4 regions of the Bradyrhizobium sp. CCGB20 genome follow, and region 4 is predicted to be linked to each of the others. Evidence: predicted binding sites of a transcription regulator. Region 4 holds the regulator's gene; each other region holds the start of a gene.

Region 1 (7,242 bases), 3.9 Mb from region 4:
ACCGGGCCTGAGGTGGCGCGAAAGCCGACGCCGAGCTCCTTGGCCACGATCTGCGCCAGCGTGGTCTTGCCGAGGCCCGGCGGACCGACGAACAGCACATGATCCAGCGCCTCGCCGCGCTTGCGCGCCGCCTCGATGAAGATCGAGAGATTCTTGCGCGCCTGCTGCTGGCCGACGAAGTCGGACAACGATTGCGGTCGCAGCGCGGTGTCGCCGACATCGTCGCTGCGACGCTCGGGCGAGACCATGCGATTGGCCTTGGGGTCGCTCACTTGGCGAGCTCCTCGTAGGGTGGGCAAAGGCGCCCTTCGCGCCGTGCCCACCATGTCTCCGATCGCTCGAAGATGGTGGGCACGCTTCGCTTTGCCCACCCTACGAGACTGACGATTGCCGCGCTCACTTCGCGAGCTCCTTCAGGCCGAGGCGGATGAGCTGCGCCGTCTCGGCGCCTTCACCCGCGCTGCGCGAGGCTGATGCAATGGCCGCAGCCGCCTGCGGCTGGCCGTAGCCGAGATTGACCAGCGCGGAGATCGCATCCGCGACCGGGCGCGGCGCGCGCTGGTCGTCGACGGCGCCGGCGAGATGCACGACGGCGGGATCGACATTGGCGAAAGCCGGCGCCTTGTCCTTCAACTCGGTGACGATGCGCTCGGCGACCTTGGGGCCGACGCCGGGCGTGCGCGCCACCGCGGCCTTGTCGCGCAGCGCGATGGCGTTGGCGAGATCGGAAGGCGCCAGCGTGCCGAGCACGGCGAGCGCGACCTTGGCGCCGACACCCTGGACGGTCTGGAGCAGCCGAAACCATTCGCGCTCCTGGTCGGTGCGGAAGCCGAACAGCTTTATCGCGTCCTCGCGGACATAGGTCTCGATCGACAGCACGGCCGCTTCGCCGGGCGAGGGCAGATGCTGGAGCGTGCGCGTCGAGCAATGCACCTGATAGCCAACGCCGCCGACGTCGAGGATCACGAAATCCTCGCCGTAGGAATCGATCAGGCCCTTGAGCTTGCCGATCATAACCCCGCCACCTTCAGCCTGAGCGCGGTGCTCTGGCGGTGATGGGCGTGAGTGATGGCGATGGCGAGCGCGTCGGCAGCGTCGGCTGACGGCGGCTCGGCCTTGGGCAGCAATATCTTCAGCATCATCGCGATCTGGTGCTTGTCGGCGTGGCCGGCGCCGACCACCGTCTTCTTGACCTGGTTCGGCGCGTATTCGGCAACACTGATGCCGAACATCGCGGGCGCCAGCATGGCGACGCCGCGAGCCTGGCCGAGCTTCAGCGTCGCAACGCCGTCCTTGTTCACAAAAGTCTGCTCGACCGCGGCTTCCATCGGCTGGTGACCGGACAGGACGGCGGCGAGCCCTTCATGGATCGCGAGCAGCCGGCTCGCCAGCGGCAGATCGTCCGGCGGTTCCACCGACCCGCAGGCGACGTAGATCAAACGATTGCCCTCAGCCTCGATCACGCCCCAGCCGGTGCGGCGCAGGCCGGGGTCGATGCCGATGATGCGAACGGGGCCACGAATCGGGAGCGCAGTCATGGGCCAGTGATAGCGGCTGGCTGCCAGGAGCGAAACAGAAACAGAACGGAAGTAACAGGGGAAGTGGGGGCCCCGTGCCCCGGGCGCGGCGCAGCGCGAAGCGGTGCGTTGCAGAACCGGGGCCCACATCGCCGATGGCACACGATGCACCATGGGTCCCGGCTCTGCGCAGCAGCGTTTCACGCTGGAGCGCGTCCGGGACACGCGCTGCCCTACCCGCCCATCTTCGCGACCAGCGCGTCGGACACCTCGAAATTGGCGTAGACGTTCTGGACGTCGTCGTGCTCGTTGAGCAAATCCATCAGCTTCAAAAGCTTCTCGCCGGTCTCGTCGTCGACCGCGACCGTGTTCTGCGGCTTCCAGATCAGAGCGGCCTTGCGCGGCTCGCCGAACTTGGCTTCCAGCGCCTTGGCGACGTCGCGATAACCTTCGGTCGAGGCGTAGATCTCGTGGCCGCCTTCGCTCGAGATCACGTCGTCGGCGCCGGCCTCGATCGCGGCATCCAGCACGGCGTCGTCTGAGGCGACGCTGCGGTCGTATTCGATGATGCCGGTGCGGTCGAACATGAAGGAGACCGAGCCGGTTTCGCCGAGATTGCCGCCCGACTTGGTGAAGAAGGAGCGGATGTCGGAGGCGGCGCGGTTGCGGTTGTCGGTCAGCGCTTCGACGATGACGGCGACGCCGCCGGGGCCGTAACCCTCGTAGCGGATCTCGTCATAGTTCTCGCCCTCATTGCCGAGCGCCTTCTTGACCGCGCGCTCGATATTGTCCTTCGGCATGTTCTCCTGGCGCGCCGCGATGATGGCCGCGCGCAGGCGCGGGTTCATGTTGGGATCGGGCGTCCCCAGCTTGGCCGCGACGGTGATTTCCCGCGCCAGCTTGCCGAACAGCTTCGACTTCTGCGCATCCTGCCGCCCCTTGCGGTGCATGATGTTCTTGAATTGGGAATGTCCGGCCATGCGTGGTCTCTCGGGGTCTCTTGGAATCGTCCGCCAACGAGGATGGGAAGCGCGGCGTTATAGGCCGCCCACCCACCGGAATGAAAGGGGCTCTACGACTTTAAGGTAATACCGTAGTCCAGGTGCCCGGAAGTCAGGCACTGTTAACCCTGATTTCATTCCGGCTTGCGAAAATAGCGTCCGCCCGTCCCCCGACAAGAGTGACCTGATGGCGTTCGCATTATTTCGGAAGCGTCTGCCGGATACGGCCGCGCCCGTGGCACCCCCACAGGCTGCGCAGTCGCCGGCCGATCCCGCGCTCGCCCCGGCCGCCGAGGGCGATTCCGCCAGGGAAATCCTGGAACTGTTGGAACTCGAGCTCGGCGCCATGATCCGCCAGCTCGAGCGCGCCGCCAATTCGGTGGCCGGCGGCGCGGAGGCCACCGCGGCAACGCTCGCAGATATTCGTGAGCGCACCGACGCCCTCACGGGCCGCACCAACGCCGCGCAATCGACCGCCTCCACCTTTGCCCATGCCGCCGACAAGTTCACCCAGTCCGCGCAAGGCATCGGCGCGCAGGTGCGCGAGGCCGGCAAGCTTGCCGACGAAGCCAGCGCCGCGGCGCAGGAAGCCCGCGCCAATGTCGACCGCCTGCGCGAGTCCTCCGCCGCCATCGGCAATGTGGTCAATCTGATCGCGCAGATCGCGCGGCAGACGACGCTCCTCGCACTCAACTCGACCATCGAGGCCGCACGTGCAGGTGCGGCCGGCAAGGGCTTTGCGGTCGTCGCGACCGAAGTGAAGGCGCTCGCGGTGCAGACGCAAGGAGCCACCGAAGAGATCACCCGGAAGATCGACGCGCTCCAGCGCGACGCCGCCGGGTCGGCCGATGCCGTCCACCGCATCTCGCAGGCGATCGAGGCGATCCGCCCGGTGTTCGACACCGTCAACGGCGCGGTCGCCGAGCAGAACGCGACCACGAACGAGGTGTCCGGCAACGCGACGAGCGCGTCGGAATTCATCATCTCGGTCAGCGAGAGCGCGGCCGAGATCGATGCCGCGACCAAGGCCGCCGAGACCCACGGCGAGAACGTCGCCAGCGCCGGCAAGGCCGTCACCACCTTCGCGCAGAAGCTGAAATCGCGCTGCGCGGTGCTGCTCCGCCAGAGCGAGCACGACGACCGCCGCAAGACCGAGCGGCTGCCCTGTCATCTCAAGCTCGAAACCGCGCGTGGCGTGCTGCCGGTCTATGAAATCTCGATGGACGGCGTGCTGATCGGCGGCGCGGATGCGGCGAAGCTGGCCACACAGGCTGTCATCGACGGCACGCTCGAAGACGTCGGCGCCTGCCGCCTGCGCGTGATCGAGCAGTCCAAGGCCGGCGCCCGCGCACAGTTCGTCGGCCCCAATGCCGCTCTGGCTGAGAAGATCGAAGACAGGCTCTGGTCGATCCACGAGGAGAACACCGAGTTCGTCACCCGCGCCATGGAGGCGGGCACCGCGCTGACCCGGATCTTCGAGCAGGCGGTCACGCGCGGCGAGGTCAGGATCGACGACCTCTTCGACACCGACTATGCGGAGATCGCCGGCACCAATCCGCAACAATACCGCACGAAATATCTGGACTGGGCCGACCGCGCGCTGCCGCCGTTCCAGGAAGCCTTTCTCGCCAAGGAACCGCGCATGGCATTCTGCGCCATGGTCGACCGCAATGGCTTCCTGCCGGTGCACAACAAGATCTATTCGCATCCGCAGCGGCCGGGCGACGCTGCATGGAACACCGCCAACTGCCGCAACCGGCGCATCTTCAACGATCCGGCGGGGTTGGCGGCCGCGCGCAACCTGCGCTCGTATCTGGTCCAGAGCTATGCGCGGGACATGGGCAACGGCAACACCGTGATGATGCGCGAGATCGACGTTCCGATCCGCGTGCAGGGGCGGCACTGGGGTGGATTTCGCACGGCCTACAAGCTGTAGTGCACGCTCAGGCAAGACGCCGACGCGCGAATCACCTTCTTGAATAAAATTGGAATGGGAATGCCGCGGTGAGCCGATCAACGGCTCCGCTTGGAGGAAGCCCGTACATGTCCCTTGCCCAGCTCGCAGTCATGGACACCGGATCCAACCGGACGCTTGCCGAACGGCTGATCGACCAGCTCGCCGACCGCATCGGCGGTCTCGGGGTCGAGCTTGCCGACATCGCCGGCAACGTCCAGGAAGTCGCAAACCGCGTCGTCAACCAGTCCGAACGGTTCCATCACCTCCAGAAGACGGCCGAGACGATGGTCTCGGCCAATCACGACATCGCCAATGCGTCACAGGCGGTGCAATCGACCGCTTCAGCGGCGGTCGGCGAGATCGCGCAGTCGCGCGGCGCGGTCGACACCGCGGTCAGCCACATCTCCGAGCTCGTCGCAGCCGTGGAGCGGATCGAGGGGCGCCTGAGCGCCGTCGGCTCGGCGCTGGCGCAGGTGGCAAAAGTGTCCGGCTCGATCGAGGCGATCGCGAAGCAGACCAATTTGCTCGCGCTCAACGCCACCATCGAAGCCGCGCGCGCCGGCAATGCCGGCCGCGGCTTCGCGGTGGTCGCAAGCGAGGTCAAGAACCTCGCGGAGGCCACCCGCCAGGCCACGCATCAGATTTCCGACACCGTGCGCGATCTCGACGGCCAGATCGAAGGCCTGATCGGCGAGAGCAGCGACGCCTCGCAACGTGCCAAGACGGCCGGCGAAGGCGCCCAGCAGATCTCCGGCATCATCTCGCGGGTGCAGCAGGGCTTCGCCTCCGTGGAAGCCGAGATCGACAGCGTCACGCGCGCCGCGACCTCCAATCTCGGCCATTGCGACACGGTCATCAGCGAGCTCAACGAGCTCGCCAAGGGCGTCGACCTGTCCTCGCACGATCTCAGGAATGCCGATCAGCGCGTGACAAAACTGCTCGACACCTCCGAAGCGCTGATCGCAATGATCGCCGACAGCGGCGTGGAGACATCGGACGCGCCGCTGATCCGCGCCGTCGTCGAGACCGCAAAGCGGATCTCGGACGAGTTCGAGGCCGCCATCGACCGCGGCGAGATCACGCTCGACCAGCTCATGGACGAGAACTACCGGGAAATCCCCGGCACCGATCCCAAGCAGTACAAGACCAACTACGTCGAATTCACCGACCGCGTGCTGCCCGCCATCCAGGACCCGGTCCAGAAGTCCGATTCCCGCATCGTGTTCTGCGTCGCCTGGGCCAAGGGGGGCTATCTGCCGACCCACAACCCGAACTACCGCCTGCCGCAGGGCAAGGACCCCGTCTGGAATAATGCCAATTGCCGCAACCGCCGCCTGTTCAGCGACCGCGCGGTGAAGAAGGTCGCGGCCAACACCAAGCCGTTCCTGCTCCAGACCTATCGCCGCGACATGGGCGGCGGGCAGTTCGTGCTGATGAAGGACCTGTCCTCGCCGATCGTGATCCGCGGCAGGCACTGGGGCGCCTTCCGGATGGGCTTCCGGCAGAGCTGACGACCGGCACGACCGTGCTCCTGGGTCGCTGAATCAAAAAACCTGGAAAACAACCCCATGCACAGTAGCCGGGGCGTGCGGAATCAACGGCTTACGCCGACAGGCCACGACGCGGTTTGACCCGTCGGGCAAAACAGGCGCATAATGCTATTATTCCGAAATGGCATTGTCTCCCTCTCCGGCAAGATGGAGCTATCGCGGCTGAATTCCTGGCGGCGGCCTGAGCAAGCGCCTCGTCCTTCGAGACGACCGCTTTCAGCGGTCTCCTCAGGATGAGGCTGAGCGGCAGCTTTGCCTGTCGAAATTGCTTTCACACATTCCGTCCTCATCCTGAGGGCCCGCCACAGGCGGGCGTCTCGAAGGATGGCCGCAAGCAGGGACACGCCGCCGCCTGACTTTCGCAATCGCACGAGTTTCGTCTTCGCACGATTTTGCGCGTTCGCACGGTCATGCGCGCCGATCGACGGCGCGCGCGACGAAAATGCGTCAAAACATGACGCTTATCATATCAATTAGCCCAAAACCTCTGCAGCGATCGCCGCACAAATTCGTGAACGTCATGGCGTCACGCGCCGCTCGCGCAAATATGCATTGCCGGAAATTTCGATGCTTCATCGTTTCGCATCGTTATGATTATGGTCGCGCGCAAATTCGCCGACTTGATCGCCGCAAGCGATCGTCGAGCAAGGGGATGCATATGGCAACTGTTCTCACCATCAACGGCGAAACGAAATCCTTCGACGCGCCACCCGAGATGCCGCTGCTGTGGGTGCTGCGCGACATCCTGGGGATGACCGGCACGAAATTCGGCTGCGGCATCGCGCAATGCGGCGCCTGTACCGTGCATGTCGACGGCAAGGCGGTGCGCTCCTGCGTGCTGCCGGTCAGCGCGGTCGAGAACCGCGCCATCACCACCATCGAGGCCGTCGGCAATACGCCGTCGGGCGCGAAAGTGCAGAAGGCCTGGCTCGATCTCGAAGTGATCCAGTGCGGCTACTGCCAGTCCGGCCAGATCATGGCGGCCGCCGCGCTGCTGGCCGCAACGTCCCATCCTGACGATGCCGACATCGACGCTGCGATGGCCGGCAACATCTGCCGCTGCGGCACCTATGTGCGTATCCGCGAGGCCATCAAGCAGGCCGCCAACGGCCGTCAGTCGTGAGGTCCGCCATGATCGCAGGCAAGACTCTTCCCGCCGTCTCCCGCCGCTCGCTGCTGACCGGCGGCCTCGCCACCGGCTTCCTGCTTGCCTTCCA
Region 2 (7,242 bases), 3.2 Mb from region 4:
GGGGTCAGCCCTTCCGACTTGATGTTGAACTTGCGGTACTGGTTCTTCACGAAGCCATCGGGGCCGGCGACGATCATGGCGCCGACCGCGTTGGTGCCCTGGATATGGCTGTTGTCGTAGACCTCGATGCGCTTGGGCGCGTGGGGCAGGGCCAGCGTCGTCGCCATGGCGTCGAGCAGGCGGCTCTGGGTCGCGGTGTCCGCGAGCTTGCGGCCGAGCGCCTCGCGCGCATTGGTCAGCGCGTGGGCGACCAGCTCCTTCTTCTCGCCGCGCTTGGGCGCCGTGACCTCGATCTTGTGGCCGGCCTTGATCGACAGCGCATTGGCGAGCAGCTCGCTCTCCTCGATCTCGTGCGAGAGCAGGATGTTCTTCGGCGGCGGCTTGTCGTCGTAGAACTGGGCGAGGAAGGACCCCAGCACTTCCTCCGGCGTAAACGTCTTCTCCGCGCGCGGGAAATAGGCGCGGTTGCCCCAGTTCTGTCCGGTGCGGAAGAAGAACACTTCGACGCAGGAGAAGCCGCCCTCCTGATGGATGGCGAACACGTCGGCTTCTTCCACCGTGCGTGGATTGATGCCCTGCTGCGACTGGATCGCCGACAACGCGGCAAGGCGGTCGCGGTAGAGCGCCGCGCGCTCGAATTCGAGCTCGCCGGACGCCTTCTCCATCTCGCCGGCAAGCTCCTGCTTCACCGCATGGCTCTTGCCGGAGAGGAAGTCGGTCGCCTCGCGCACCAGCGTCGTATAGCCGGGGAAGTCGATCTCGCGGGTGCAGGGGCCGGCGCAGCGGCGGATCTGGTAGAGCAGGCAGGGCCGCGAGCGGCTCTCGAAGAAGGAGTCCGTGCAGGAGCGGATCAGGAACGCGCGCTGCAAGGCGGTGATGGTGCGGTTGACGGCGCCGGCGGAGGCGAACGGGCCGAAATAGCGCCCGGGCCGGGTCTGCGCGCCGCGGTGCTTCAGGATCTGCGGCGCCCAATGATCGCCGGTGATCAGGATGTAGGGAAACGACTTGTCGTCGCGCAGCTGCACGTTGAAGCGCGGCCGCAGCTGCTTGATGAGGTTGGCTTCCAGCAGCAGCGCTTCGGTCTCGGTGTTGGTCGAGACGATCTCCACGGTCACCGTGGCGGCGATCATGCGCAGGATGCGCGCCGGCTGCGGCGCGCTCTGGCGCGCATAGTTTGACAGGCGCTTTTTGACGTTCTTGGCCTTGCCGACATAGAGCACGTCGGCATTCGCATTGAGCATGCGATAGACGCCGGGCGAGGTGGGGGCAAGGCGGACCGCGCGCTCGATCGCCTCATGGCCGGTCGCCAGCGGCTCCTCGCCGACCGCGCCGCTCTCCTCCAGGATGTCAGGCAACAGCGCATCGTCCTCGTCCTCGCCCGCGGTGGTGGCGGGATCGAGGTCCGGCGGCGCCAGGCTCTCCGGCGGGGCGTCGGTCGCCGTGGCGCGCGGCGGTTTGCGCGCCCGTGCGTCGTCCGGATTGTCGGTGGAATCGTGAACCATGGTGCGAATTTAGGCGCTGGGAGCGCCGATTTGAAGTTCCGGACATGCCGCACACACAGGATGGCGGCGCAGTTCCCGGTAACGCTTGCTTAAGCCTGTTAACAGCGCGGTAACCCGGCTTAACAGGCCTTTAACTTAAAACTCTCGATAAATCTTACGCGAAAAAGTGGTGGTTCCGTAACCATGCGGTTTTGCCTCGCGCGGCTGCGCGGGCATCGCGCGCGGTGACGGCAGTTTGCGTTGGAGAGTGGGATGAAGAGGTTCGTCGTGGGCGCAGCCGCGTTGGTTGCAGCCGGCTGGACAGCTTCGGCAGAGGCCGCCGATCTCTATGGCCAGCGGGCGCCCTATACGGTCAATCAGCCGCTCAACGCGTATAGCTGGGCCGGTCCCTATCTCGGCGGCAACATCGGCTACGAATGGGGCTCCGTCAGCAATAGTCCCGTAAAACCCTCCGGCTTCGTCGGTGGTGTGCAGGCCGGCTACAATTTCCAGAACGGGCCGTGGGTGTTCGGCGTCGAGGGCGACATCCAGGCCGCCGGTGCCGACGACACCTTTGCGCCGTGGAAGTTCTCCAATCCCTGGTTCGGCACGCTGCGCGGACGCGCCGGCTATGCCTTCAGCAATGTGCTGTTCTACGGCACCGCCGGCCTCGCCTTCGGCGAACTGCGCGCGCAGACATTCGGCTGGACGGAGTCGCACACCAGCGCAGGCTGGACCATCGGTGCCGGCGCGGAAGTCGGCTTCGCGCCGAACTGGAGCGCCAAGCTCGAATATCTCTACATCGATCTGTCGACGAGCCAGTTTGCAATTACAGGCGTGTCAAACGGCTACAGCGCCAGCGTTGTGCGCGCAGGCGTGAACTATCACTTCTGATAGCTGAAGAAGAAAATACCGGACAACAACCTCCCGGCCGCTCGCGGCCGGGATTTTTTTCGCCAGGTGTTTTGCGTCAGGCCGGCTAGGCAAGGATGACTAAATTGACCGCCTTCGGTCCCTTGCCCTTCTTGTCGGGCTCGACTTCGAAAGTAATACGCTGTCCTTCGGCAAGATCCTTCAGTCCCGCACGCTCCACAGCAGTAATATGTACGAAGACGTCACGACCACCGTCGTCCGGCTTGATGAATCCGTAGCCGCGTTCGCCGTTGAAAAATTTAACCGTTCCCGTCATGGCCATCGGGAAACTCCCCCTCATTGCTCCTCCGTCGCGACGCAGACACACGTCACGACATGACCGGGCCTTACGAAGCCCGGGAGCTGGCCATCCTTGGGCGGACCTTTCGGTCCGTTGGATCTTTCTTAGGGCCTTCACTCCGCCGCAACCATTCGCGGAAGCGGAACGTAAAGCCAGTCACGCAAACAGCATAATACGGTTCTCGGCGGATTGACTACCGCCCCTGCATATTTTTCCCAAGAATGCCGGGGTGTTACAGCCTCGGCACCTCTAATCGGAATCTGGCAGCGCCGCCCTGTCCGAGCGGTATTTCCAGCTCGGGCAGGATCGTCTTGAGCTCGCCCTGCAGCGTGTACGGCGGATTGACGATCAGCAGTCCGGTTGAGGTGAGGGCTGCACCATCGAGCTGCGGCGCCACGCTGAATTCGAGTCGCAGGCATTTTCCCGGTGGTTTTGCTGCAGCTGCGAGCCGCGCGACCGTCTGCACCAGCGTGTCGGTCGCGCGCCGGTTCTTGGCCGGATACCAGATTACATAGATACCGGTCGGCCATTTCGCGAAAGCCGTCGAGAATGTTTCGCCGAGCTTTTCGAACTCATCCTTCGCTTCGAACGGCGGATCGATCAGCACGAGGCCGCGCCGTTCCTTCGGCGGCACGAAGGCCGGCAGCGCCACCCAGCCGTCGAGATCGACCACGCGCGCCTGTTCGTCGCGGCGCAACACGTCGATCAGTGCCTTGCGCGCCTTCGGCTCGAGCTCGCAGGCAACGAGGCGATCCTGCGGCCGCAGCAGGCCGCGCGCGATCAGTGGCGAGCCCGGATAGGCCTTGAGCTCGCCCTTTGGATTGAAGGCGCGGACGATGTCGAGATAAGGCTTGACCAGCGCCACACTCTCGTTCGACAGGCGCGCCTGCATCAGCCGCGCGATGCCGGTCAGCCATTCGCCGCTACGGCGCGCCTCGTCGCCTTCGAGATCGTAGAGACCGGCGCCGGCATGGGTGTCGATGACACGGAATGCCCCCGGCTTGTCCTGGAGGTAGGTAATGATGCGCGCGAGCACGATGTGCTTGATGACATCGGTGAAGCTGCCGGCGTGGAAGGCGTGGCGGTAGTTCATGGGACAGGACTACGTTGTTTTGCGCGATCCTACCCACTTGTCATCGCGAGCGCGGCGAAGCAATCCAGAATCCATCCGCGGCAGCAGTCCGGATTGCTTCGCGGAGCCTGTCATCGGGCGGCGCTTCGCGCGGACCCGGTGGCTCGCACTGACGGAAACCTATCCGCCCCTGATCGGCGGCATCGTCACCTGGTCGCGGCGGCAGGCGCGGCGCTCGATCTCCTCGCAGGCCCGGAATTGCAGGTCCTTGCTGAGGCAGATGCGGACCTCGGAGAGCCGGGTCCGGTTGCAAGTGACCGAGATGGCCGCGCTGCTCAGGCCTGCATTGGCTTTGATGAAGGCTTCCTCCACCTCGCCCGGTGCCACGGTCCTGGCCTGCGACAGTTCGAGAAATTCCGCCGGGATCTTGATCGCGGCGCGCGCCTTGCGGATCGTCTCGAAATAATTGCGGCTATCGAGCCCGGAGCAGGTGCCGTGCTTGTCCCACTCGTTGAAGATCAGGCCCGGCGCCGGCATCAGGTCGAGCATCGAGGAGACGATGTTGCGGTTCAGGCGCGGCGACGGCCGCTGGCAATATTCCGGGAAGCCATTTTCATATTGCGGCCACAGCCCGTGCACCACGAACGCGTAGGGCCGCCCGCTGCACTGCATCTGCGAGCGACCGCCGCGCTCGGACGCCTCCTCGCAGAACGAGGGCGACCATGACAGCGACAGCACATAGAAATCGAACTCGCCGGGCGCGTTCTGCCGCTTGTCCTGGGCCTTCGCGCCGCCAGCCAGCCCGGCGGCAAGAACCAGGGGGAGGGTCAGTGAGATCACGAGACGGGAGAACGAATGCAATCTAAAATGAAACATGGCGACGCCCCTCAACTAGACTGTGTAACCAGCCTAGCAGGCAACAAGAACATTTCAAGAACAAAATTCGGACGCAGCCGGTCGCCCTGATCGGTCCGAATCAGGGCTTCTCGATCGAAACGTGTCGATCAAGGCCTGGCGGCGCGGCAGGCCGGATTGTAGGCCCAGTTGCGGTCGAGCCCGACCACGCACCATTCGACGCCATTGCCGTAGCTCGCGAAGCCGCCATCCTCGATGATCGAGAAATGCACCTTGCGCACCTTGCCGTCACTGAGCATGGCCTCGCCGGTGCAATAGCGACGCGGGATGTTGTCGGACTGCCAGGGCCGGAACGCGATCTCGCGAACGGCGGCGAAGCCGGTGATCTTCAACGAGGAATTCCAGAACGAGCTTTCCTTCTCCCAGAACTGGGTGGCGATCGTCGGCAGCGCCTTGTCGCAATCGACGACGGCGCCGTCATAGCGCGGCCCGTTCAGCCAGAAGTTCAGTTCCAGCGGATTGGCGGCCCTGGCCTCACCGAGCGACAACGCTCCGAACATGAGACCGAGCACGGCGGCAAAGCGGAGCGATTTCAGGGGGAGGGCGCGCATGGGCAATCCGGACAGCATGATCTGCGAGGGTCGGACGGTGCCGCGAAGGGACCGGGAGGTCAAGTGCAGCGCGGCAACACTTGGCCAAGAGTTGACCGTAACGTCGCAGCTGACGGGACTTCAGTTCTTTTCACGGGCATCCCGGCACCGTAAACTGGTGCCAACCAATTGGAGTAACGGGAATGCGAATCATTGCGGCCGCGAGCCTTCTCGCCAGCCTGGTTGTCTCGGGTATGATGGCGAGCCAGCCGGCGCGCGCTGACATCCTTCCGGTGCCGCCGTTCAAGGGCAACGACACCGGCGGCATCATCGCCTATTCGATGGCGACGCAGGCCGATGCCCGTCAGGTCGCGGTCGATCATTGCGCGCGCTACGGCAAGGTCGTGAAATTCCTGGCGGTGCAGGCCTATGAGGGCGGCTACATCTCGTTCTCCTGCCGCTGGGTGCCCTATGGCGCCGCCAACCAGCCGATCCGCACGCTCTACTGAGGCGCTTTCGTAACGCCACCTCTCAGCCGGGAGCCTCCCACATGACGCGCAAACTCGCTTTGCTCGGCTCGGCCCTTTGCCTTGTCTTGTCGGCAGGGGCGGCCTGCGCCGACGATCTGCCGGTGCGCAAGGCGGGTCTTTGGGAAATGAAGATGGTCAGGACCGGCACGCCCGTGCCCGAGATGACCATGCAGCACTGCACCGACGAGACCGTCGACAAGGAGATGAGCAACAACGTCTCCCCGATGGCCAAGCAGATCTGCGCCAAGCAGGACATCAAGAAGACCGCGACCGGCTATGTCAGCGATTCCGAGTGCAACGTTGCCGGCATCAGCACGACCTCGCATGCCGAGATCACGGGCGATTTCAACTCGGCCTATACGGTGAAGACCTCGTCCCATGCGCAAGGCGGCGCCGCCGGTGCGGCGGGCCGCGATACCACCGTGACTCTCGAAGCCAAGTGGTTGGGAGCCTGCAAGCCGGACCAGAAGCCCGGCGACATCGTGATGCCCGGCGGCTTCAAGATGAACGTGCGCGACATCGACAAGCTGAAGGCGCTGCTGCCGAAGTAGGCGAGATCGTCGCCCGGGATGAACTTTCCCCTCTCCCCTGTGGGAGAGGGTGGCTCGCCGCGTAGCGGCGAGTCGGGTCAGGGGTCTGTTTCCGCGCGTGACTTGCTTATTTTTGAATTCGCTGGGGCAACCCCTCATCCGGCGCTTCGCGCCACCGTCTCCCACAAGGGGAGAAGGGAAGATTGCACTTACACCGGAATCCGGACGCTCGCCCTTAATCCCCCCATCGGGCTGTCGCCGAGGGTGATGTCGCCGCCATGCGAGCGGGCGATGTCGCGGGCGATGGCAAGGCCGAGGCCCGTGCCGCCTTCGTCCTGGTTGCGGGCATTGTCCAGCCGCAGGAATGGCTTGAACACCTCTTCGCGCAGATGAGCGGGAATGCCGGGGCCATCGTCGTCGACCGTGACGGTCAAATAACGGTGATCGCGCTGTCCGCTGATCGCGATGGCCTTGCCGTAGCGCGCCGCGTTGGTGACGAGGTTGGCAAGGCAGCGCTTGAACGAGGCCGGCTTCACCGTCACCACGGGCAGGCCGTGGAACGCCACGGTCGCGATGTGGCCGTGGCGCTCGGCGTCGCTGCGCAGCTCCTCGAGCGCCTGCGCCATGTCGGTCGGTTGCGACTGCTCGCCGGAATCGCCGCGGGCAAACGCAAGATAGTCCTCCAGCATCATCGACATCTCGTCGACGTCCTTGCGCATGCCTTCCATCTCGGGGCTGTCCCCGATCAGCGCCAACTCGAGCTTGAAGCGCGTCAGGATGGTGCGCAGATCGTGGCTGACGCCGGCGAGCATCGCGGTGCGCTGCTCCATCGTGCGTTCGATGCGCGATTTCATTTCAAGGAAGGCGACCGCCGCGCGCCGCACCTCGCGCGCGCCGCGCGGCCGAAAATTCGGCGCTTCGCGACCCTTGCCGAAGCTTTCGGCGGCATCCGCGAGGCGCAGGATCGGCCT
Region 3 (7,242 bases), 150 kb from region 4:
GTCGGGAAATCCGGTCCCGGCACGATGTTGATGAGCTCGTCGATGGTGAGCGCAGGGTTGTCGATCAACGCGACGCAGGCGTCGATGACCTCGCCGAGATTGTGCGGCGGGATGTTGGTCGCCATGCCGACCGCGATGCCGCCCGCGCCGTTGACGAGGAGGTTCGGGAACTTGGCCGGCAGGACCGACGGCTCGGTTTCGTTGTTGTCGTAGTTCGGCTGGAAGTCGACGGTGTCCTTATCGATGTCGGCCAGCAGCGCCAACGCCGACTTCGTCAGTCGCGCTTCGGTGTATCGATAGGCCGCCGGGGGATCGCCGTCGACCGAGCCGAAATTGCCCTGGCCGTCGATGAGCGGCACGCGCATCGAGAAGTCCTGCGCCATGCGGACCATGGCGTCGTAGATCGACTGGTCGCCGTGCGGGTGATACTTACCGATGACGTCGCCGACCACGCGCGCCGACTTGACGTACTTCTTGTCAGGCGTGTGCCCCTGCTCGTTCATCGAGTAGAGGATGCGGCGATGAACCGGCTTCAACCCGTCGCGCGCATCGGGCAGCGCACGCGCCACGATCACGCTCATCGCGTAATCGAGGTAGGACTTCTTCATCTCCTCGTAGATGGAAACGGGACGAATGTCCGAGGGTTGCGCCGGCTGGTCGCCGGGCTTGTTGTCGTCGTCAGCCAAGGGGAAATCCGGTGAGGTTTTATCTGGGAATCATATAGCGCATCGGCTCCCTGATAACCACCCTTGCGAGGGTCTCGGGAAGCGCTTTTTCCCTTCGTTTTTTCATGGACTTACCGGGCTGTCAGGAGGCTGTTCCCGGGGGCCGTTTTGGGTGCCAGGGACACTGCCGCGGGAAGCCGAATTCAGCCATCGCTATGGCCCGAAGACCACCGCATGCATGAGCCGGCCAGGCACGAAGGTGAACAGGCCGGCAATCACGAGAGCGCCGAAGAAAATCGAGATCATCGTGATCTTGTGGCGGCGGACATTGCGGGCTCGGGCCGCCACCACGCCGGACACCAGCATCACCAGCGCGAAGATCGAGAGCAGATGGATCGGCCCCCATGGCCCGACCAGCCGGATCCCGTGGATCCAGAACGAGCTGATCGCCACGACAAGCATCAGCACGACCCAGACCCAGCCAAGCGCCCGGTGCGGCAGCGTCCCCTTGGGCGCGGCGAGCTGGACGATCCCCAGGACGAACGCAGCCATGGCCGCGAAGGCGTGCAGCGGAATGGCCGGAGCGGCCTCAAGCAGCGGCGTAAAGCTCATACGGCGTCCTCCGGTCCGTGGGAGCCCGACCACGGGAACAGGATTAACCATTCACATCGCGCGCCGTCAAAGCTCAAGCGACACGTGAGCAAGGCCGGAAAAGCCGAACCTTCCCCGTCAGCTGACTAGAGATCCTGTCGCTTCACGCGAGCAGACTGATCCAAGGAGCGAGCGCTCCGAGCTCGGGATGTCCCAGAGTCCACCGACGATCAGAAGGTGTGTATGTAGGTCCCCGCTCGTTCTCCTGGAGCCAGAAGTGACCAACGTCCTGTTCGTCTGCAGCGCCAATCGCCTTCGCAGCCCGACCGCCGAACAAGTCTTTTCGACCTGGCCGGGGATCGAGACCGATTCGGCAGGCATCTCAAACGGCGCGGACGTGTTGCTGTCTTCCGAACAGGTCGCGTGGGCCGATATCATCTTCGTCATGGAGAAGGCCCACCGCAACAAGCTGAACCGGAAATTCCGATCCAACTTGAATGGCAAGCGGGTCATCTGCCTCGACATCCCGGACGACTACGAGTTCATGGACCCCATGTTGGTCCGGATACTCGAAAGCCGCGTGGGCCGTTTCCTGTCACGACCCGCGTCCGCTCCTCCCGAACCTTAGAACGGGATATCGTCGTCCATGTCGCTGTTGCGGCCACCACCGCCGCCGCCGGCGGCAACGGCACGGCGCGGTGCGCTGCTGACGGGACCGGAGGAGCCGAAATCGCCGCCCGGCTCGTCGCCGAAGCTACCGCCTCCACCGCCGCCGCGGCCGTCGAGCATCGTCAGCGTCGAGTTGAAGCCCTGGAGCACGACCTCGGTGGAGTACTTCTCGACGCCGCTCTGGTCGGTCCATTTGCGGGTCTGGAGTGCGCCCTCGATGTAAACCTTCGCGCCCTTCTTCAGGTACTGCTCGGCGACCTTGCAGAGCCCTTCATTGAAGATCACGACGCGATGCCACTCGGTCTTTTCCTTGCGCTCGCCGCTGTTCTTGTCGCGCCAGGTTTCCGAGGTGGCGATGCTCAGATTCGCGATCGGCCGCCCGTCCTGGGTCCGGCGGATTTCGGGATCCTTGCCGAGATTTCCAACCAGAATGACCTTGTTGACGCTTCCCGCCATCGCCGCTCTCCACTCCAAATGCCACTGAATTCAAAGGCCGACCCCGCGCCCGCGAAGCTCTGTCGCCCTGTTGAGGCGACCGTATACGCTTGCGAGGGCTGACCAGCCCGGTACCCCTCAACTTATCCCCACATATAGCACTGACCCGCGGCGCGTTCCAGATTTGTTCTTCTCGCTGATCCAGGCGCAATGCGGAATTGGGTGGGCTCTGATCTGCAACCAGATACCGGCGCGATGAATGGAACCCTTTCGGGTTCCCGGGAATAGGAAAAAACTCTTAACATTCATCAAGTTGCGGCGCTTCAGCCGGCTCGCGACTGTTGCATTTCGGAGACGGACTCTGCCTCCCGGCTCAGCTACGCTCGCCTTGGAATTGATTCATATGGGCGTCGCGCCTGATCAACCGCTTCGGGGAATTTAAGAAGCGGACGAAACTGGGGAGACTGCAATGAATAAGATCTTGATTGGTACAATCGGTGCAATCGCGTTGGGCCTCTCGGCGCCCGCAAGCGCAGCAGATCTCGCTGCGCGTCCCTACACCAAGGCTCCACCACCGATGGTCGCTACCATCTACGACTGGAGCGGCTTCTACCTCGGCATCAACGGCGGCGGCGGCACCAGTCACAAGTGCTGGGACTTCGTCACGCCCGTAACCGGCACTCTGCTCGGCGAAGGATGCCACAACGCCACCGGCGGCACGGTCGGTGGCCAGGTCGGCTACCGCTGGCAGTCTGCCAATTGGGTGTTCGGCTTCGAAGGCCAGGGCAACTGGGCCGATTTCTCCGGCGACAATATCAGTACGACCTTGTTCGGCACGGGTCTTCGCGATCGGTCCAAGATCAACGCCTTCGGCCTGATTACCGGCCAGGTCGGCTATGCCTGGAACAACGTCCTCGTCTACGTGAAGGGCGGCGGCGCCGTCGTCAGCGATCGCTACCGCAGCTACGACACCGTCACCGGCCTCGAATTCGATCGGGCCAACGAGACCCGTTGGGGCGGCACCGTCGGTGCAGGCGTCGAGTTCGGATTCGCGCCGAACTGGACCGTGGGCTTCGAGTACGATCACATCTTCCTCGGCAATCGCACCATCGGCTTCAGCGGTTCTGGCAACTTCCTGATCGCCCCGCTCGGCGTCGCCACACGCTCTGAGCGCATCAGCCAGGACGTCGATATCGGTCTGGTCCGCCTGAATTATCGCTTTGGTGGCCCGATGATCGCGAGGTACTAACCTCTCTGATCCCACTCGAGAATTCAAAGGCCGGCCTCGCGCCGGCCTTTTTGCTGAGCGCAGGCGAACAGGAACTATACGTCAGCGATTGTTACGTTTTGCAATTATTGTGACTTTTGGGAGACACAACTTGCGGCTTTGTTGGTGTAAGCACGACGTCAGTTGGACCACAGCGTCTAATGTCCTTCCGGCGCACGGAGGGCAAAAATAGAAACCGGGACTGGGATTACGTTGAAAATGAAGAAGGTTTTGTTGGCTTCGGCCTGTTTGTTCGCTCTCGCCGCTCCGGCTTCGGCCGCTGATCTCGCGGCGCGCCCCTACACCAAGGCTCCGGTGGCTGTGGCCTCGGTCTACAACTGGACCGGCTTCTACCTCGGTATCGTCGGTGGCGGCGCCTGGGAAAACGGTTCCGGCGACCCGAAGATGAAGGGTGGCTTCGTCGGTGGCACCGCCGGCTACAACTGGCAGACCGGCAATGTCGTGTTCGGCATCGAGGCCGACGGCACCTGGGCTGATGTCAGCGCTTCGGCCACGGGCCCCGTCGCCGTCCCCGGCTTCGGCATTGTCAGCACCACCCTGAGCTCGAAGACCGACGCGATGGGCACCGTGCGCGGCCGCATCGGCTGGGCCGTCAACAACGTGCTGTTCTACGGCACCGGCGGTTACGCCTGGATCGACAACAAGCTCACCGTCAGCGCGCTCGGCGTGAGCATCTCCGACAGCAAGTGGCACTCGGGCTGGACCGTCGGCGCCGGCGTCGAAGCTTTCTTCGCTCCGCAGTGGTCGGTCAAGGGCGAGTACCTCTATCGCAGCCTCGGCGGCGAGACCTACTTCTCGGGCGCCCTGCCCACCGGCACGCTCAACTTCCACACCGTGCAGGTCGGCGTGAACTATCACTTCGGGGGCCCGGTGGTCGCGAAGTACTAAGCTTCGCCCCAACGCCATCGCGTTACGAAAGGCCGGCCTTGTGCCGGCCTTTTTGTTTTTGACCGGTTGTTTCGACCGGCGGCTTCACCTTGGCCTGCGGACAAAGTTCCATTTTTGGTGGGCTGTGGCTCGCCGGTGACAGACTGTCGCACCTCAAAGGTTGTAGGAAAGATCACGATCAACTGTGGGCTCGGGGGAGACCGCCTTGAAGACATTCGTGCTTGCCGCCGTCAGCGCTCTCGTGATGACAACCTCTGTTTCAGCGGCCGATCTGGCGGCCCGCCCCTACACCAAGGCCCCCGTCTCGGTTGCAGCCATCTACGATTGGAGCGGCTTCTACATCGGCGCCAACGGCGGTGGCGGCTGGAGCCACAAGTGCTGGGACATCGTCACCAACATCCTCGGTGCGCCGGTCACTCCCCCCGCATCCGAGGGCTGCCACACCGCGACCGGCGGCGTGGCCGGCGGCCAAATAGGCTTCCGCTGGCAATCATCTGAATGGGTGTTCGGCCTCGAGGGCCAGGGCGACTGGGCCCATCTCAGCGGCTCCAATGGCCCGAGCCTGGCTGCCGGCGGCGTCGGCTCCGACCGCACGAAGATCAACGCGTTCGGTCTCATCACCGGCCAGGTCGGCTACGCCTGGAGCAACGTGCTGTTCTACGCGAAGGGTGGCGCGATGGTTGTGAGCGACCGATACGAGGGCTTCACCACCGCCACGGGCGTCGTGTTCGACAGGGCGAACGAAACGCGCTGGGGCGGAGCAGTTGGCGCTGGCCTCGATTTCGGCGTAACGCCCAACGTCGTGGTCGGCGTCGATTATGTGCACGGCTTCATGGGATCGCGCGACAACAGCTTTACGTTCAACAACGGCACGTTCTCGCGCACCGATCGCATCCGGCAGGACGTCGACATCGTCACCGCCCGCGTCAACTACCGGTTCGGCGGCCCGCTCATCGCCAAATACTAAATTCGTGGTACGGACCCGACGATGAAAGGCCGGCCTCGCGCCGGCCTTTTTGTTTTCGCGGAAGGCCGTGCCGGGCCGTCAAGGAATCGTGGGGCGCAGATAACCCACGCGAATGGGCTCGGCGAGTTGGGGACGTGACATGAAAACTTGGACGCTGGCTGCGGTCAGCTTGCTCGCACTCGGCGCGGTTGCACCCGCCGGTGCCGCGGATCTGCCGCTCTACAAGGCCCCCGTAGCGCCCGTCCTCGCCTACGACTGGAGCGGCGTCTATGTCGGCATCAATGGCGGTGGCGGCTGGGCCCATGCCTGCTGGGCCGTGACCAACTCGCTGGGCGCCGCTGTCGATCCTCCCATCGGCGAAGGCTGTCACAACGCGGGCGGCGGCACGATCGGCGGACAGCTCGGCTATCGCTGGCAGAGGGGGCGCTGGGTTCTCGGCGTCGAAGGCCAGGGCAACTGGGCCGACTTCAAGGGGAGCAATGTCAGCGTGGTGCTGGCGCCGCAGACCAACCAGACCAAGATCGACAGCTTCGGCCTGTTCACCGGCCAGATGGGCTACGCCGTCAACAGCCTGCTGCTCTACGGCAAGGCCGGCGCGGCCGTCGCCCACGACAAATACGACATCTTCTTTCCCGGCCTGCCGGCGTTCAACAGCGTCAACCAGACCCGCTGGGGCTACAGCATCGGTATCGGCGTGGAATGGGGCTTTGCCGAGAACTGGTCGGTCGGAGGCGAGTACAACCACGTGTTCCTCGGCCATCACAATTCTGATTTCGCCACCCTCACCGGCGGCTTCCTCCCGCGCACCGACCGGATCGGCCAGGACATCGACATGGGCCTGATCCGCATCAACTATCGCTGGGGCAACCCGGTCGTCGCCAAATACTGAGCCCGGATACTGAGCCAAAGTTTCTAGCAGGAACCTCCAAGTCCTGATCATGTGCGGATTGCCCCAAGTCCGCATTCAAACGCGAACGAAGGGCCGGCTTCGCGCCGGCCCTTCGCGTTGTCCTTGGCCTTTTCCTTGGCATGTTCCGGATGCCCTGCTCCTGCCAGATGCCGCCAGCGCGCCAACAATCCGTTGACGATTCGCAAGTCCCACTGGAAATCCGTCCCCGTTCTTCCTACGTTCGCTGACATACCCATCGGCGCCGATCCCGGTTCCGGGCGAAGCGCGCCTTTTTTGTTGGCGCGATCGCGCACCTTTGGGATTCCTTGAGGGCAACTCGGATGGATGAAGTGATCAAGGCGAAGCGCCAACAGCAGAACGCGGGATCGCACCTGCGCGCAATTACGATCCGTGGCGCGCGCGAGCACAACCTCAAGAATGTCGATGTCGAGCTTCCCCGCGACAAGCTGGTGGTGTTCACCGGCCTGTCGGGCTCGGGAAAATCCTCGCTCGCCTTCGACACCATCTATGCCGAAGGCCAGCGCCGCTACGTCGAATCGCTGTCGGCCTATGCCCGCCAGTTCCTGGAGATGATGCAGAAGCCCGACGTCGACCAGATCGACGGCTTGTCGCCAGCGATCTCGATCGAGCAGAAGACGACGTCGAAGAACCCGCGTTCGACGGTCGGCACCGTGACGGAGATCTACGACTACATGCGCCTGCTCTGGGCGCGCGTCGGCGTGCCCTATTCGCCCGCCACCGGCCTGCCGATCGAAAGCCAGACCGTCTCGCAGATGGTCGACCGCGTGCTGGCGCTGCCCGAAGGCACCCGCCTCTACCTGCTCGCCCC
Region 4 (7,242 bases):
GCGTGCGGCACTTTCGGTGCGGCGCACATGCTGAGCTCGGTGTCCGAGCCCGGCCTGGAGAAGACCGCCAAGGCCGCCCCTGATGCGCTGCGGCTCTATCAACTTTATGTGCGCGGTGACGACGACTTCGTCGCCGATGTCGTCGCGAGGAGCGAGAAGAACGCCTACGCCGCCTTCTGCCTGACCGTCGACACCGCCCATTACAGCCGTCGCGAACGTGACATTGCCAAGCGCTATGTTCGCGAGAGCCGCCTGCGCGCCACCGGCGGCGACTACCAGAAGGGCCTGGAGTGGCGGACCGTGAAGATGGTCAAGGACAAGTTCAAGATCCCGCTCATCCTGAAGGGCATCGCCACCGCCGAGGACGCCCAGATCGCGGTCGATCACGGCGTCGAGTGGATCTACGTCTCCAACCATGGCGGCCGCCAGCTCGACCACGGCCGCGGCGCCATGCACGTGCTGCCCGAGATCGTCGACGCCGTGAAGGGCCGCGCCAAGATCATGGTCGATGGCGGCTTCTGCCGCGGCACCGACATCGTCAAGGCGATCGCGGCGGGCGCAGACATGGTCGGCATCGGCCGGCTGCAATGCTGGGCGCTGGCGGCGGCCGGCGAAGCCGGCGTGACGCGGATGCTGGAGCTCCTGGAGGACGAGGTGCTGCGCTGCCTCGGCCTTCTGGGCGCGACCTCCTTCGCCGAGGTCAACAAGTCCTGCCTGCATCAGGCGACCGCGACCAATGCGCCGAGCGTCTTCAGCGCGTTCCCGCTGTTCGACCACGACCCGTATCGATACTGAGCGAAAGGATGCAATGAGCTCGCTCTCCCCCGGCAGCGCGGATGCGCTCTTGTTCGATCTCGGGCGCGTGGTGCTCGACATCGATTTCTCCAAGGCGATCGCCTGCTGGGCGGGACATGCCGGCTGCAAGCCCGAGGCCATCGTCGCGCGCTATGTGCGGGACAGCGAAGCCTACCGGCTGCACGAGGTCGGCAAGATCAGCGACGAGGCCTATTTTGACTCGCTGCGCGTCTCGCTCGGGATCGGCATTTCGGACGCACAATTCCTGGAGGGGTGGAACGCGATCTTCGCCGGCGAGATGCCCGACATCGCCGAGTTGCTGCCGCGCGCGGCAAAGCAGATGCCGGTCTACGCCTTCTCCAACACCAACCGGCCGCATGTCGACCATTTCTCGAAGGAATATGCCGGCCTGCTCGGACATTTCCGCGAGCTGTACCTGTCGTCCAGCATCGGCCTGCGCAAACCGGATGTGGAGGCTTTCGACCATGTCGTGGCCGCGATCGGCGTGCCGGCGAACCGTATCGTGTTCTTCGACGATCTTGCCGAGAACATCGAGGGAGCGCGGTCCAGCGGGCTGACCACGGTGCACGTGACCACGCCCCGCGACGTCGGGAACGCCCTCAAGGCGCTCGGAATTTGATCCCGGGCCGGCGGCTACACGCCGCGAACCAGGCGTATCCGGAGCCTATTTTGCCCGGGGAGAGGAACCGAAGCCCTTTGTATATTTTTATACAGAGTTCCCGGAACGAACGCCTGCCTCAGGACTCATGACTCCGTTGGGAATTCTACATCGGACTTATCGTCGTGTTGGGCAAAACCTACCTCACCAAGCAGGCCTCTCTGCTGATGAAATTCGCCAGGACCACATCGGATTCTGAGCTTTCCGCCAAGCTGATCAGCAAGGCCGCCGACCTGAAATCCCAGGCCGACCCGTTGCCTGACAAGGATCAGGGCTCCGCGGCGCCGGATGTCAGTCCGTACAAGCAGCCGGGGACCTGACCGATGCTGGCCGTGGCTCTCGTCATTCTCGTCCTCGCCATGGCCATCCTCATACCGGTCTGTCTTGCCTTCCGGATCATGCCGCGGCGGACTTGACGTCTGCCCATCGCTGCAGAGCGGATGACGCAGGATAAATCATCCTGTGCGGCCGCTGCTTTGCCTCCGCGCGCGCGCTCGGCTAAGACTCTCGCCGCCGATTTGCCCGAACGGGCACAGCTGGAGTTTTCACCCGTGGCCCTGATGCCGGTTTCCGACGCGCTTGCCGCGGTGCTGGCGGGTGCAGAGCCGCTGCCTGAAGAGATGATCGCGCTCGACGCAGCCTTCCACCGCGTGCTCGCCCGCGACGTCGCGGCGCGGCGCACGCAGCCACCCCAGGCCATGTCGGCAATGGACGGCTATGCAGTGCGGGCGGCCGATGCGGCGAAGATCGATGCCGCGCTCACCGTGATCGGCGAGGTCGCGGCGGGCCGGCCGTTTGCGGGAACGGTGGGCGCCGGCGAAGCGGTGCGGATCTTCACCGGCGGCGTCGTTCCCGATGGCGCGGACGCGGTCGTGATTCAGGAGGACACGGTTGCGGATGGCAAGCGCATCACGATCACGGAAGCGGCCGTTACCGGGCGGCACATCCGCCCCGCTGGCGTCGATTTTCGCGAGGGCGACGTGCTGCTGCGCGAGGGCACCCGGCTGACCGAGCGCGATCTGGCACTCGCTGCCGGGATGAATCACCCTCGACTGCCCGTCCGCCGCCGCCCGAAGGTCGCGATCCTCGCCACCGGTGACGAGCTGGTGATGCCCGGCACGACGCCCGGCCACGGCCAGATCGTCTATTCCAACGGCTATGCCCTGCACGCGCTCGCCCGCAGCGAGGGCGCCGACACCACCGACCTCGGTATCGCCGCCGACACGCTGGCGGCCACCACGGCCGGCATCCGCCGCGCGCGCGCGAGCGGCGCCGACATCCTGATCACGACCGGCGGCGCCTCGGTCGGCGACCACGATCTGGTCCAGCAGGCGCTGCGGGACGAAGGCATCTCGATGGCGTTCTGGAAGATCGCGATGCGGCCGGGCAAACCGATGATGAACGGGCGGCTCGGCGCGATGCGTGTGATCGGCCTGCCCGGCAATCCCGTGTCATCCTACGTTTGCGGATTCCTGTTCATGGTGCCGCTGATTCGCGCGCTCGCGGGCCGTTCGGCGATTCATCATCGCCGCGAACGCGCGGTGCTCGGCCGCGACGTCGGCGCCAACGACCAGCGCGAGGATTATCTGCGCGCGCGCCTGGAGCTGCGCGACGACGGCACGCTCACGGCCGTTCCCGTCAACCATCAGGATTCCTCGCTGCTTGCGAATCTCGCTGCGGCACAGGCACTTCTCGTGCGCCCGCCGTTCGCGCCGAAGGCCGAAGCCGGCACGCCTTGCGAGGTGCTGCGGCTGCCCGTCTGAGCGCTTCGTTCGCGTGCGTTCCGCGAAGTTTGTGGCGTTCACGGTAAATTAAGCAGTTGCGGAACATGTATCGAACATATAGTGTCCGTTCATGATTTGTTTCGAGCATGCAGCGACTTATCGCTGAATTCAGCGTCTCGGAATCGAACGACATCAACCGGGGGATTTTGGTCGAGATGTTAACGCGCAAACAATACGAGCTCCTGCGGTTCATCAGCGAGCGACTGAAGGAAAGCGGCGTGCCGCCCTCCTTCGACGAGATGAAGGACGCGCTCGACCTGCGCTCGAAGTCGGGTATCCACCGCCTGATCACCGCGCTCGAGGAGCGCGGCTTCATCCGGCGCCTGCCCAACCGCGCCCGCGCCATCGAGGTGATCAAGCTGCCCGAGCTTCAGGCCGCCGCCGGCAGCCGCCGCGGCTTCACGCCGAGCGTCATCGAAGGCAATCTGGGCAAGGTGCGCACGACGTCCAGCCCGCCGGCGGACGACGGCGAGCGCCCCGTTGCGGTGCCCGTGATGGGCCGCATCGCGGCCGGCACGCCGATCGAGGCCCTGCAGACCCGCAGCCACACCATCAGCGTACCGCCCGACATGCTCGGCTCGGGCGAGCATTACGCGCTCGAAGTGCGCGGCGATTCGATGGTCGAGGCCGGCATTCTCGACGGCGACATGGCGCTGATCCAGCGCAACGAGAGCGCCGATACCGGCGACATCGTGGTGGCGCTGATCGACGACGAGGAAGCAACCCTGAAGCGCTTCCGCCGCCGCGGCGCCTCGATCGCGCTCGAGCCCGCCAATGCAGCCTATGAGGTCCGCATCCTGCCGCCCAACCGGGTGAAGATCCAGGGTAAGCTGATCGGGCTGTACCGGAAGTACTGAGACCGGACGTCCTGCTATCGGTGATTTGGCGCCTCTCGCGCACTTTTCGATCGGCATCGCCGATCCGGCATTGGAGCGGACGATTGTCCGCTTCCGCTGGATAGTCTTTCTGGTTTCGCGCAGATTATCCGGCCCCTCCTCCGGCGCTACATCCTCGGCACGTCGCACGAAGCAGCATTGCTTCGCGCCCTCTGGGTTCGAGGAGAAGTCATGCGCAAGATCATTCTGGGCACAGTCGCCGCGGCGCTGATCGCAGCATCAGCGTCGCAGGCCTTCGCCGCGCAATCGCAACACCATGTCCGCAAGGACGCCGCTGCGGGTAAGCAAGTCCGGAATGCCCCCAACGCCGTCGCGCAATCGTCGCGGCCGGACTGGCCGTATTCCGGCTGGTCGGCGCCGGCAGGGCGCTGACACACACGTCCGGAATGCGCGGGAGCAGGCTTTGTTCCTCATGGAGCCGGAAAAGATAATGTGATCGCGGCCTGCGGCGGCGAGCCGCAGATTTGCCTACAAGCGGGCAGACGCTAACATGCTTCCACTCTGATAGAGGCCTGCGCCTCGAGAAGAGACGCGGGTCGCTATCCCTGCAAGAGGAGCACCCGATGTGTGACTACAGCCTGCATGCCGTCGCGTCGCGTCCTGCTGAAGTCGGCGAGACGGTCGTCACGACAACCTTCCGCGGCACCTCGACGCGCGGTTTTGCCTCCGCGGCCGATCCGACCGTCGCGGTCTGCCTGCTGCCGGGAACGGAGCTCGCCTTCGCCGACAACGTCCGCTACGACAATCGCTGGATCTGGACGCGGACCGTGAACTCGCGCGTCGGCAAGTTCGGCAAGATCGATCCGCACATTCCCGATCGCCATCATGATGCGATCGAATTCCCCGACGGCAAATACGTGTTGGTGACGCAGCTTGTCGAAGGCCAGCGCGCGACAGTGCTGCAACTGCCGGTGACCCAGCCGGTCGGCGAGCGTGAGCACAAGCCGCAGATCACCGCCGAAAGCCGGCCGACCATCACCCGCCTGCCGATCGGCTGACACAGCCATCCCGGCCGGCGGGTCGGGCCAGGATTGAAATTGCCATCGCCGGCCGAGGCCGGCGAGATGGTATCGCTTGCATTCCGCGAAGCTCCATTGGACGGACCAAGCCGCTCCGCCTCCCCACCGCACGAAGTTTGCGCTGTCCTGCCTGAATTTTGAACGTCCGTTCCGCAGCCAAATGGCCGATGCTTGGTGCGGCTTGAGACGGCGGACACGTTCGATGAAGACCTTCATTCGCGTCGTTGAACTCTGGGTGCCCGACCGCACGCGCATGCGGCTGGAATTCGGCGGCGGCCTCTACGGCGAAGGCCTGTCCGCGTTCAGGGCCGTGAGCGAAGGTCTGCACTTCGGATATGATGAGGGGCTTCCGGGCAAGGCCTGGGCCAGCGGCCACCCCGTGATCCTCACCAAATTCGCCAACTCCTATTTCAAGAGGACCGATCAGGCCATCGCGGCCGGGCTCACCTGTGGCGTGGCGGTCCCGGTGTTTTCCGGCGAATTCCTGCAAGCCGTCATGGTGCTGTTCTGCGGCGACGACGAGGTACATGTCGGCGCGATCGAGCTCTGGCACAACGATGCCGAAATCTCCCACGAGATGGGACTCGTCGACGGCTATTACGGCACCGCCGACATGTTCGAATTCAACTCCCGCCACACCAGATTTCCGCGTGGCTTCGGCCTGCCCGGCCGCACCTGGAAGGCCGGCCTGCCGCTGATCATCAAGGACCTGCACGACGCCAGGAGTTTTCTGCGCTGGGAGGACGCCGCCAAGGTCGGGATCAATCTCGGCGTCGGCATTCCTTACCGGACCGGCACCGACCAGACGTGGGTTCTGGCGTTTCTCTCCGCGCAGGCAACCCCGATTGCGCGACGCTTCGAGATCTGGGTCCCGGACGAGGCCCGTTCGGCGCTGGTCTTCCGCGCCGGCGACTGCAGCGCGCAGACCGACCTCGCAGCCCTCTATGCGACGAAATCCATTGCCAGAGGCGAAGGCAGCATCGGCGGGGCCTGGACCACCGGCATGCCCGCGCTCAACGACGATCTTGCGCATGATGTCTCGGTCGCGGCCCTGCAGGCCCGCGCCTCTGGACTGAGCCGGATGGTCGTCCTGCCGGTTATCGGCAACGCCAGGCTCGACGCCGTGCTGGCCTGGTATCTGTAACCCGTCCGCTCAATCCTCGGCCTGCAAGTCGGCCTCCGATGGCGTCGCGTCCCGGCCGCGGGGCACGGCCGTCTTCGGCGCAAGGCTTCCGTCGAAATCGCCCTCGCCGGCGGCAGCCGGCGACCACGGGCGGTCCGTCCCCCTCGCCCTCGCCGCCTGAACCGCAAAGCCGTCGCCGCTTCGGGTCAGTGCCAGCGCGCCCTGCCTTGCGAGGCGCTGACGGTCGACAACCATCGCCGCGCAATCCGGCGGTGCGGGCCGCGCAGTCACCACCAGCGCGGCGCGGCTGCAATCATCGGCCAGCGCGTCGATGCGCGAGGACAGCGCGACGAGGCGCCCGTCGGCGAGCGGCGTCACGCAGCCGGCCTCGTCGCACGACACGCCAGCGGCCAGTGAGGCACTACCGGCGTCGCGCGGATCGGCGTCGGCGGCGAGCCACTCCTTCAGGAGAAAACTGTCCTTGCTCGACCTGATCAGATGCAGATGTCCGTCCCTGCCCCGCACCGCGACGCTCTGGCCGTCACCGGCGATCAGGACATCGGGCTGCCGTGCAGACAATCCCCAGAGGATCGCGGCGATCAGTGCCACCGCGCCGACCCAACGCAACGGCGTGCGCAACAGGCCCATCACGATGATCCCCAAACTTGCAGCGATCAGCGGTGCGACGCCGAACGCCGAGATGCGGCCGACCGCGCCCGGCAATGCGGCCACCCAGCGCGACACCGCAACCATCCAGTCGATGCCGATCCCCATCAGCCACCAGAACGGACCATCAAGCCCGAACGGCGCTGCAATCAATCCCAACAGGCCCGCGGGCATCACCAGGGCCGAGACCACCGGCATCGCCCCGAGATTGGCGAGCACGCCGAACGGCGTCACGCGGTGGAAATGGAAGGCGGCATAGGGCGTGGTCGCAAGCCCCGCG

The links. The regulator LexA, encoded in region 4, represses DNA repair genes until DNA is damaged. The targets are predictions, from matches to a motif close to TGTTCNNNNTGTGTTCNG.
Region 1: a site for LexA is predicted at 1,569-1,586, ahead of ruvC (crossover junction endodeoxyribonuclease RuvC). Genes of this name have one in related genera too.
Region 2: a site for LexA is predicted at 4,688-4,705, ahead of NLM15_RS39115 (ribonuclease T2). Genes of this name have one in related genera too.
Region 3: a site for LexA is predicted at 2,535-2,552, ahead of NLM15_RS23120 (single-stranded DNA-binding protein). Genes of this name have one in related genera too.

What each region holds. Positions count from the first base shown of each region.
Region 1 covers NZ_JANADN010000001.1:1,255,401-1,262,642, reverse strand. The annotation lists gene ruvB (Holliday junction branch migration DNA helicase RuvB) at 1-248, opposite strand, end outside; gene ruvA (Holliday junction branch migration protein RuvA) at 397-1,014, opposite strand; gene ruvC (crossover junction endodeoxyribonuclease RuvC) at 1,011-1,538, opposite strand; gene NLM15_RS05835 (YebC/PmpR family DNA-binding transcriptional regulator) at 1,751-2,497, opposite strand; gene NLM15_RS05830 (methyl-accepting chemotaxis protein) at 2,706-4,454, shown strand; gene NLM15_RS05825 (methyl-accepting chemotaxis protein) at 4,562-5,986, shown strand; gene NLM15_RS05820 ((2Fe-2S)-binding protein) at 6,684-7,148, shown strand; gene NLM15_RS05815 (xanthine dehydrogenase family protein molybdopterin-binding subunit) at 7,157-7,242, shown strand, end outside.
Region 2 covers NZ_JANADN010000001.1:8,305,379-8,312,620, reverse strand. The annotation lists gene uvrC (excinuclease ABC subunit UvrC) at 1-1,502, opposite strand, end outside; gene NLM15_RS39130 (outer membrane protein) at 1,755-2,375, shown strand; gene NLM15_RS39125 (cold-shock protein) at 2,461-2,676, opposite strand; gene NLM15_RS39120 (23S rRNA (adenine(2030)-N(6))-methyltransferase RlmJ) at 2,927-3,787, opposite strand; gene NLM15_RS39115 (ribonuclease T2) at 3,947-4,642, opposite strand; gene NLM15_RS39110 (hypothetical protein) at 4,771-5,181, opposite strand; gene NLM15_RS39105 (hypothetical protein) at 5,415-5,720, shown strand; gene NLM15_RS39100 (DUF3617 family protein) at 5,762-6,292, shown strand; gene NLM15_RS39095 (ATP-binding protein) at 6,481-7,242, opposite strand, start outside.
Region 3 covers NZ_JANADN010000001.1:5,004,052-5,011,293, forward strand. The annotation lists gene gyrA (DNA gyrase subunit A) at 1-686, opposite strand, end outside; gene NLM15_RS23110 (DUF2306 domain-containing protein) at 879-1,277, opposite strand; gene NLM15_RS23115 (low molecular weight protein tyrosine phosphatase family protein) at 1,534-1,884, shown strand; gene NLM15_RS23120 (single-stranded DNA-binding protein) at 1,881-2,381, opposite strand; gene NLM15_RS23125 (outer membrane protein) at 2,830-3,609, shown strand; gene NLM15_RS23130 (outer membrane protein) at 3,847-4,536, shown strand; gene NLM15_RS23135 (outer membrane protein) at 4,742-5,503, shown strand; gene NLM15_RS23140 (outer membrane protein) at 5,643-6,392, shown strand; gene NLM15_RS23145 (hypothetical protein) at 6,440-6,706, opposite strand; gene uvrA (excinuclease ABC subunit UvrA) at 6,734-7,242, shown strand, end outside.
Region 4 covers NZ_JANADN010000001.1:5,153,313-5,160,554, forward strand. The annotation lists gene NLM15_RS23810 (alpha-hydroxy acid oxidase) at 1-795, shown strand, start outside; gene NLM15_RS23815 (HAD family phosphatase) at 809-1,435, shown strand; gene NLM15_RS23820 (hypothetical protein) at 1,600-1,794, shown strand; gene glp (gephyrin-like molybdotransferase Glp) at 2,026-3,237, shown strand; gene lexA (transcriptional repressor LexA) at 3,414-4,115, shown strand; gene NLM15_RS23835 (hypothetical protein) at 4,326-4,526, shown strand; gene NLM15_RS23840 (hypothetical protein) at 4,718-5,152, shown strand; gene NLM15_RS23845 (GAF domain-containing protein) at 5,376-6,317, shown strand; partial or broken gene NLM15_RS23850 (ComEC/Rec2 family competence protein) at 6,327-7,242, opposite strand, start outside.